One region of the Kocuria salina genome, then DNA from elsewhere that is predicted to be linked to it. Evidence: riboswitches for the same ligand, from Rfam matches in the RefSeq annotation. Region 1 holds a riboswitch; the other holds the start of a gene.
What was found. A riboswitch is a leader RNA that binds a small molecule or an ion and turns the genes downstream of it on or off. The one in region 1 is predicted to bind S-adenosylmethionine.

Region 1 (4,590 bases):
ACGAGACCGACCTCGTGATGCTCACCGACCAGCGGCTGCGCGCCACGCTCAAGGAGCGCTGGGTCGCGCGGGTGGAGCCGTGGGTGCACCTGCCCGCGGACCTGCCCGCCGAGCGCCGGAGCCGGCTGCTGGCCGTGCGGCTGCTCGCCGACGGCGTGTGGTTCGCCGACGCCGCGGGCGTCTTCGCCCCCGACCCGCAGGAACGGGCCCGGGTCAGGGCGGTCGCCGACGAGCTCCTGGAGGGCTGAGCCGTGCTGCGCCGGCTGCTGCTGCTCGCCGCCGTGCTCGCCGAGGTGGCGGCCACACTGTCGCTGAAGGCGGCTCTGGACGAGCCCGCCTGGTACGCGCTCGTCGTCGCCGGCTACCTCGCCGCGTTCACCCTCCTGGCGGCCGTGCTGCGCCGCGGCATGCCGGTGGGGGTCGCCTACGGCGTGTGGGCCGCCCTCGGGGTGATGCTCACCGCTCTGGCGGCGGCCGTGGTCTACGGTGAGCGGCTGAGCCCGGCCGTGCTGGCCGGGATCGTGCTGGTCGTGGCCGGCGTGCTCTGCGTGGAGCTCGGCTCCCGCCGCCCCGCCCCCGAGACCGAGGAGGCGGCCTGATGGCCTGGCTCTTCCTCAGTGTCTCGATCCTCACCGAGGTCGCCGGAACCCTGTCCCTGCGGATGGCCGCCCGGGGCCGCCGCCGCTGGTACGCCGCCGTGGCCGTCGGCTACCTGGTGGCGTTCACCTGCCTGAGCCTCGTCCTGGCCGAGGGCATGGCGCTGGGCGTCGCCTACGGCATCTGGTCGGCCTCCGGCGTGGCGCTGACGGCACTGGCCGGCCGGGTCCTGTTCCGCGAGCCGTTCACCTGGGTGACGGCGGCCGGGGTGGCCCTCATCGCCGGCGGAGTGCTCCTCATCGAGCTCGGCGCCCCGCCGGTCTGAGCGGTCCCCGGTGCCGGGCCGGGTCCGGCGCCCCGTCCCGGGTGGTGCGGCGCCGGATCTCGTGTAGAGTAGTCCGCAGTTGTTGAGGTTCGTTTTTGTCTTTCAAGCAGTTCGGCCCACTCGGGTGCAGCAGTTTTTCTGAGAAGACGTTTTCCATGCATCGCAACTGTTTTGTTTCTCGAACGTCGGGAAACGTTCATCTCATGAAGGATCAGGTCTCCCATGACTACCGGTATCGTCAAGTGGTTCAACGCTGACAAGGGCTTCGGCTTCATCACCCCCGAGGACGGCTCCAAGGACGTCTTCGCCCACTTCTCCGCGATCAACTCGAACGGCTTCCGCTCGCTGAACGAGAACGACCGCGTCGAGTTCGAGACCCAGGACGGCCCCAAGGGCCCCCAGGCTGCGAACATCAACGTCATCTCCTAAGGATCTTCCGCGGGCTCCGGCCCGTTGATCCTCCAGAACCGTCGTCGGGCTGCGCCCGGCGGCGGTTCTGTCGTCGTACCCGCCGAGCAGCACCGGGAGGAAGCGCCGTGACCGTTCCCGATCCGCTCCCCGCCGCGGAGGAGCCGGAGGACCCCTTCGTGGTGAACCGGGTCTCCGACGCCGAGCTGGACGTCTCCGTGCCGTTCGAGGTCGAGGCCTCCGAGTGGGGATTCGACGGCTCCGCCGACGAGGCCGGCGGCGGCTGGGGCTCGGCGGGGGACTACGGCCTCGAGTGAGCACCCCGCGGGTCCCACCGGCGCTCCGGACGTCACCGTCCTCCCGCACGACGGAGGCCGCAGCCCGACGGGCTGCGGCCTCCGTGCGCTCCTGTCCGCCGGCTATGCCGACAGCGGGAGGGACGAGGGGTGGAGCTTGAAGAACGGGTGCCGTCCGGTCGCCGCGAGGGCTCCGGGAACGAGGAGCTGGCGGTACTTGGCGCACCATTGCGCCGTACCCTCCGTGTGCTCCGCCGCGGCGGCCAGGTCGTCGGCCTCGGGGCTCAGGTACTCCTGCACGTCCCCGTCGGTCGACGTGAGACGGACGAGGTGGAGATCGGGGAGGGCGGTGACGGTCACGTCGATCCACTCCTCGCGCTGGTCGGTGGTGATGGCTGTTCTTTCTTCGGACATGGTCATGTTTTCTCCTGACGTTCTTGCAGGCATCCGATGGCGTTGCCCGCCGCTTCGTCATCCGATCCACCCGGGAACATCGGGTTGGCGCGCAGCGGGTCGGAGCCCCTCCACGGTTCCGCCGGGGATCGTCGATCTCCGGCCGAGGGCGTGGACGCCGCATCTCGAGAAGCAGGTTCAGGCTACCCCGCGGCACCGACACCTCGACAAGCGAGTCGTGAGTTGTGTCACTGAAACGTAATGCGCGGGGCCGTCGCCTGCGCCGTCCCCGGTACTACGGGACCCATTCCAGCGCAACGATGTGTCGTCGAGATGTCCGGGCGGTGACACCCCGGGGAAGGCCTGTGCACAGGAGGGGGCACCGGATCCGGCCGGGTCGCCGCACGCGGACACTGTTCGGCCGATGTGGTTCAATGGGGAGAGCTTCAAGAGACCCGGTCGGCAAGCTCCGACTTGACCGGGCACCAACCCCATGTTCACGGGTGGTTCGGATGACGAAGCGGCTCGCATCGCCGCAGCAGCGGTACCCGGTGCGAGCAAGAGCGCACGAAGGATCCCGGTCATGTCCGACCCCCGCCACTCCGCCGCCCGCACGGGCGCGTTCCCCCAGCCCTCCCACGCCGTCCCGGCCACCGGGGACGGGACCCGCCGCGACCCCGCGCCGAGCGTCCCGGCGATCAGCGTCTCCGCCATGAGCGTCGAGGACTACGCCCGCGTGGTGCAGGTCCGCACCGAGTTCGTGGACTTCCTGCTGGCTCCGGCCCGCGGGGAGCTCGCCGCCGCGGCCTGAGGCCCGCCGCCGTGGACCTCCTCCTGGACCGTTCCGTGCTGCTGGGGGTGCGCACCCCGGAGCGCTGCCCCGAGCTGGCCGAGGTCCTGCGCCGGCACGGACACCGGCGGCTGTTCCTGCCCGCCACGGTGCTCGGGGAGCTGCTCGCCGAGCGGCCCGACGAGACGCTGTGGGCGGAGCAGCTCGAGCTGCGCTTCCCGGGCCGGGTCCTCCCCGCGGACGCCGCCGTGGCCCGGGCGTGGGGAGCGCTGGCCGCGACGGGGGCGGCCGATCCGCTCGCCGGGCTCACCGCGGCCACGGCCCTGGTCCACGGGCTGACCGTGCTGACCGCGGAGCCGGGGCGGTACGCCGGCACCGGGGCGCCCGTGCTGGACGCGTCCCCCGCCCGCCGGTAGCCCTCAGACGGCCCGGCGGTGCCGGCGGCTGCGCCCCTGCCCCTGCGCCGAGAGCGCCACGGCGCGCTCGTAGTGCTCGAGCAGCTGCCCGACCAGGACGTCCCACGTCCGGCCCTGGACCGCCGCGTGCGCCGCGACGCCGAACGCGGCCCGCTTCGCCTCGTCGCCCAGGAGATCCGCCACGTGCCCGCGCAGCGCCCCGAGGTCGCCCGGGGGATAGAGCCAGCCGGTGCGGGACCGGTCCACGAGGTCGAGGGGACCGCCCCGGCCGGTCGCGACCACCGGCACCCCCGAGGCCATGGCCTCCTGGATCGTCTGGCAGAACGTCTCGAACTCGCCGGGGTGGACGAACACGTCGAAGGACGCCATGATGCGCGCCAGGTCGGCACCGCTGCGGCGCCCGGTGAAGTGGGCCTGCGGGAGCCGGCGGCGCAGGGCGTCCTCCTCCGGGCCCGAGCCCACGACCACCAGGCGGGTGCCGGGCAGGTCCGCGACCGCGGAGAGGTCCTCGACCTGCTTCTCCGGGGCGATCCGGCCCACGTAGCCGACGATCCGCCGGCCGCCGCCGACCTCCTCCCGCCACCGCTCGTCGCGGTGCCGGGGGGAGAAGCGGGTGGTGTCCACCCCGCGCCGCCACAGGTGCACGTCCTGGACGCCGTGCTCGGTGAGCTGCCGGACCGCCGCGGTGGACGGCGCGAGCGTGAGCGTGGCGAGGTTGTGCATGGAGCGCACGTGCCCCCACAGGAGCTGCTCGAGGAACGGGGCCCCGTACTTGGCCGCGTAGCCGGGCACGTCGGTCTGGTAGACCGCCACGCACGGCACCCCGAGCTGCTGGGCCGCCAGGATCGCCCGGCGGCCCAGCACGAACGGGGAGGCCACGTGGACCACGTCAGGCCGGAAGCGCTCCAGCTGCCGCCGCACCCGGGCCACGGTCCCGCCGGCCACCCGCACGGCGGGGTAGCCGGTGAGCGGAACGGCTGGCAGCCGGTGCACCGGCACCCCGTCGAGGTCCTCGACGACCTGCTCCGCCGGGCGCCCGAGCGGCGCGGGTTCGTAGGAGGGCGCCACGACCACGACGTCGTGCCCGCCGGCGACCAGCTGCTCGACGACCCGCAGCACCGAGTGGGTGACTCCGTTGAGGTGGGGGAGGAACTGCTCGGCGACCACGGCGACTCTCATGCTCCCGAGCCTGCCGGGGCCGGGCGACCGGACGGCGAGCGGGGCGTGGCCCGCCGGTGAAGGCGCCGTGAAGCCTCGGCCGGGGTGCCGCCCGGGCGTGGGAGGATGGTCGGTGATGAACTCCCAAGGCCTGTCCTCCCCCGCTGCACGCCCGGACCGCCGGGGTGTGCCCATGCCGCTGTGGCT
Region 2 (4,590 bases), on a different contig from region 1:
GTGGCCCTGCGCCGCTACGCCCCCGGCCAGGGCGACTCCCTCTTCGCGCTGCTCGAGCGCAACGACATCCGGATCCTGCCCAACACCGCCGGGTGCTACACCGCCCGGGACGCGCTGCTGACCGCCGAGCTCGGCCGGGAGGCCCTCGAGACCGACTGGGTCAAGCTCGAGGTCATCGCGGACGAGGACACGCTGCTGCCCGACGTCGTGGAGCTCCTCGACGCCACCGAGCAGCTCGTGGCCCGCGGCTTCAAGGTCTTCGCCTACACCTCCGACGACCCGGCCGTCGCACGCCGCCTCGAGGATCTGGGCGCGGCCGCGGTGATGCCCCTGGGCGCCCCCATCGGCACCGGGCTGGGCATCCTCAACCCGCACAACATCGAGCTCATCGCCTCCCGGGCGTCCGTGCCCGTGGTGCTCGACGCCGGGATCGGCACCGCCTCCGAGGCCGCCCTGGCCATGGAGCTGGGCTGCGACGCCGTGCTGCTGGCCAGCGCCGTCACCCGCGCCCAGGACCCGGTGGCGATGGCCACCGCCATGCGCCACGCCGTGCTCGCCGGCCGGCTCGCCGCCGGTGCCGGGCGCATCCCGGCCCGCCGCCACGCCCACGCGTCCTCGCCGATGGCCGGGCGGATCGACACGGACGCCGCCGGTGCCGGGCCGTCCGCCGGCCCCTCAGCCGGCCCGGCGGACGTGCCGCGCGGGGACTGGGCGCCCGTGGGGGAGCGGCCGTGAGCCCGCTGCCCCCGCTCGTGGAGCCCGGCCCCGAACTGACCCGCGAGGAGCTCGAGCGCTACGCCCGGCACCTGACCCTGCCCGGGATCGGGACCCTCGGCCAGCGGCGGCTGCGGAACGCCCGCGTGCTCGTCGTCGGCGCCGGGGGGCTCGGGTCCCCGGCCCTGCAGTACCTCGCCGCGGCGGGGATCGGGACCCTCGGAATCGTCGACGACGACGTGGTGGCGCTCTCCAACCTGCAGCGCCAGGTGGTGCACACGACCGCCGACGTCGGCCGTCCCAAGGCCGTCTCCGCCGCCGAGGCCGTCACCGCGCTCAACCCGCTGGTGGAGGTCCGCACCCACCCCGTCCGGCTGGACGCGGACAACGCCGTGGACATCATCGGCCGGTACGACCTGGTCCTGGACGGCGCCGACAACTTCGCGACCCGCTACGTGGTCAGCGACGCCGCCGCCCTGACCGGCACGCCTTGCGTGTGGGGCTCCATCCTGCGCTTCGAGGGGCAGGTCAGCGTGTTCTGGGCCGGGCACGGGCCCACCTACCGGGACCTCTACCCCGAGGCCCCGCCGGACGGCGAGGTGCCCAGCTGCGCCGAGGGCGGGGTCTTCGGCATGCTCCCCGCCACCGTCGGCGCGGTCATGGTCACCGAGGCCGTCAAGCTCGTCACCGGCACCGGGGAGCCCCTGCTCGGACGGGTGCTGCTGCACGACGCGCTCGCGATGACCTGGCGCGAGATGCGGCTCACCCCGGATCCCGACGCCGCCCCGGTCACCGCGGTGGCCCAGCCCGCCGCGGTCTGCGCGCTGCCCGGCGCGGACGCCTCCGAGACCGTCGGGTCGGCCGAGCTGGCCCGGCTGCTCGAGCGCCGGGAGCGCGGGGAGGCGTCCTTCGCCCTGGTGGACGTGCGCGAGGACTGGGAGCGGGAGCTCGTGGCCATCGACGGCGCCGTGCCCGTCCCGCTGCAGGAGATCCTCGACCGCGGCGCGGACGCCCTGCCCCCGGAGGCCCGTGGCACGGACCTCGTGCTGCACTGCAAGGCCGGGGCCCGCTCCGCGACCGCGCTCGCCGCGCTGCGGTCCTTCTACGCCGGGCGGGAGGAGCGGGTCCGCCACCTCGAGGGTGGGGTGCTCGCCTGGGTGGCGCAGGTCGACCCGGACCAGCCGGTCTACTGACCCGGTCTCCTGCGGCACACCACTACACCGCTACGGAGCACGTGACTTTCTGTGACGCCGTCGTGACATTCCATGACGTGCGCCCGTCATCCGGTTGGTCCCGGACCGGGCGGTCTGATGCCATGGCAAGCGCCCCATTCAGAGCGGTTGAGAGATCTGGCTCGACGACGCCGCAGCAACCCGCCCTCCTCCGGGGTCAGGGTGCTAATGCCAGAACCGATGGAGATCCCGGATCTGCAGTCGGTCCGTGACGTCAGCCTCCGGCGCTGCCGCCACCGGGCCCGCCCCCGGCGCGACCGGCCGACCGGCAATCCTCGGTGCGACCGAGAGGACCACCGCATGACCCCGAGCACGGTCGAGGAGACCACCGCCCATCCCCGCGCCGGCACGGACCTCCCCGCCGGCCTGCCCGGGGACTACGCCGGGCTGCGGGAGCACTTCCGGCCCCTGTTCGCGGAGATCGCCGCCGGCGCCCTGGACCGGGACCTCCGGCGCGCGCTGCCCTACGCGGAGGTCGACCGGCTGGACCGGGCCGGGTTCGGCGCCCTGCGCGTCCCGGCGGCCCACGGCGGCCCCGGGGTCAGCCTCGAGGACTTCACCCAACTGCTGGTCGACCTGGCCGAGGCCGACTCCAACATCGCCCACCTCTACCGCTCCCACCACGGCTTCGTGGAGTCCCTGCGCTTCCTGCCCCGGGAGCTCCAGGAGGTCTGGTACCCGCGGGTGCTGGCCGGGGCCACCGTGGGCAACGCCTCCACGGAGAAGGGCGGCAACGCGCTGGGCACCCTGAACACCGTGCTCAGCCGGACCCCCGAGGGCTGGGAGCTCACCGGCCGGAAGTTCTACGCCACCGGCTCCGTCTTCTGCGACTACACCCGCGTCTCGGCCGCCCTGGACGGCCGCGACGGGCGGCGCTTCGCCGTCGTCGCCACGGACGCCGAGGGCGTGACGCTCGAGGACGACTGGGACGGCTTCGGGCAGAAGCTCACCGGCACCGGCACCGCGGTCTTCGAGCGGGTGCGCGTCCCGGAGGACGCCGTGCTGGACCGCACCGCCGGCAGCGCGGAGGCCGTCCACGAGGCCGCCTTCTTCCAGCTCGTGCTGCTGGCCGTGCTGGCCGGCATCGCCCGGGCGGCCCGGCGGGACGCGGTGGAGACCATCGCCGGACGCCGGCGGACCTTCAACACCGGGCTCGGCCTGCCGTTCCGCGACGACCCGCTGATCCAGGAGGCCACCGGGCGGATCTCCGCCAAGGCCTTCGCCGCCGAGGCCACCGTCCTGCACGCCGCCCGCGCCCTGGACGCCGGGATCGCCGCCGCCGCAGCGGCCGGCGCCGACCGGCCGGACTTCACCGGGGCCCTCCCGGCGGCGCTGCACGAGTCCGAGATCGCCGTGGAGCACGCCCAGGTCACCGTGCCGGAGCTGGCGCTCGGCGCGGCCCAGGACCTGTTCCTCACCGTGGGCGCCTCCGCCACGTCCACGGCCAAGGGCCTGGACCGGCACTGGCGCAACGCCCAGACCGTGGCCACCCACAACCCGATCGCCTTCCGCGCCCGAGCCCTCGGCGACTACCTCATCAACGGCACCCTGCCGGAGGGCCTGAACGCCATCGGCGACGCGAGGACCGGCGCCACGACCGACGCCACGACCGACGCCGCGACCGATGCCACGACCGATGCCACGACCGACGCCGACCGAACCCCAGGAGCCTGACGCATGAGCACCACGACCACGGCCGCCCCGGGCCGCAGCAGCATCGTCCACGGCAAGAAGCGCGTCCTGGCCTCGGCCTTCGCCGGGACCACCATCGAGTGGTACGACTTCTACCTCTACGGCACCGCCGCCGCACTCGTCTTCAACGTCCAGTTCTTCCCCATGGCCACCGAGCTCGGCGGTATCGTGGCGTCCTTCGCCACGCTCGCGGTCGGGGTGATCGCCCGGCCCCTGGGCGGGATCATCGCCGGGCACCTGGGGGACCGGATCGGCCGCAAGGCCCTGCTGGTGGCCTCCCTGCTGCTCATGGGCGTGGCCTCCACCCTGATCGGCCTGCTGCCCACCTACGAGGTGATCGGCTGGTGGGCCGTCGTCGGGCTCGTGGTCCTGCGCATCCTCCAGGGCCTGTCCGCGGGTGCCGAGTGGGGCGGCTCCGCGCTGCTGAGCGTGGAGCACTCACCGGCCCGGCACCGCGGGTTCTTCGGGTCCTTCACCCAGATCGGCTCCTCCGCCGGCATGCTGCTGGCCACCGGCGCGTTCTTCATCGTGCAGAACGTCATGAGCGAGGAGCAGTTCGCCGCCTACGGCTGGCGCATCCCCTTCCTGCTCTCGGCCCTGCTCGTGGCGGTGGGCCTGTGGATCCGCCTCGGCGTGGCCGACGCCCCGGAGTTCCTGGAGCACCGGGCTTCGGGGAACGTGGCCAAGGCCCCCCTGCGGGAGCTGCTGGTCCACCACCGCCGCCCGGTGCTGGTGACGATCGGCCTGCGCCTGGCCCAGAACGCCGTCTACTACCTGGTGACGGTCTACATGCTGACCTACCTGCGGGACGTGCGCGGGGACAGCGCCGCGGGCGTGACCGCGGTGATGATCGCCTCGGCCATCGGCCTGTTCTCCACCCCGTTCTGGGCCTGGCTCTCCGACCGGGTGGGCCGCAAGGTCGTCTCGGTGACCGCCTACGCGGCGATCGGCG

Region 2: linked by a shared signal. The riboswitch ahead of E7Z53_RS03710 (acyl-CoA dehydrogenase family protein) and the one ahead of E7Z53_RS14150 (hypothetical protein) in region 1 are both predicted to bind S-adenosylmethionine.

What each region holds. Positions count from the first base shown of each region.
Region 1 is NZ_SSSF01000007.1:114,038-118,627, forward strand. Features, by position in the region: gene E7Z53_RS14120 (TetR/AcrR family transcriptional regulator) at 1-248, shown strand, start outside; gene E7Z53_RS14125 (DMT family transporter) at 252-599, shown strand; gene E7Z53_RS14130 (DMT family transporter) at 599-922, shown strand; gene cspE (transcription antiterminator/RNA stability regulator CspE) at 1,145-1,351, shown strand; gene E7Z53_RS14140 (hypothetical protein) at 1,459-1,647, shown strand; gene E7Z53_RS14145 (hypothetical protein) at 1,750-2,046, opposite strand; SAM riboswitch class IV at 2,464-2,589, shown strand; gene E7Z53_RS14150 (hypothetical protein) at 2,603-2,830, shown strand; gene E7Z53_RS14155 (PIN domain-containing protein) at 2,842-3,225, shown strand; gene E7Z53_RS14160 (glycosyltransferase family 4 protein) at 3,229-4,404, opposite strand; gene E7Z53_RS14165 (cell division protein PerM) at 4,520-4,590, shown strand, end outside.
Region 2 is NZ_SSSF01000001.1:793,254-797,843, forward strand. Features, by position in the region: gene E7Z53_RS03700 (thiazole synthase) at 1-735, shown strand, start outside; gene moeB (molybdopterin-synthase adenylyltransferase MoeB) at 732-1,907, shown strand; SAM riboswitch class I at 2,039-2,133, shown strand; gene E7Z53_RS03710 (acyl-CoA dehydrogenase family protein) at 2,247-3,620, shown strand; gene E7Z53_RS03715 (MFS transporter) at 3,624-4,590, shown strand, end outside.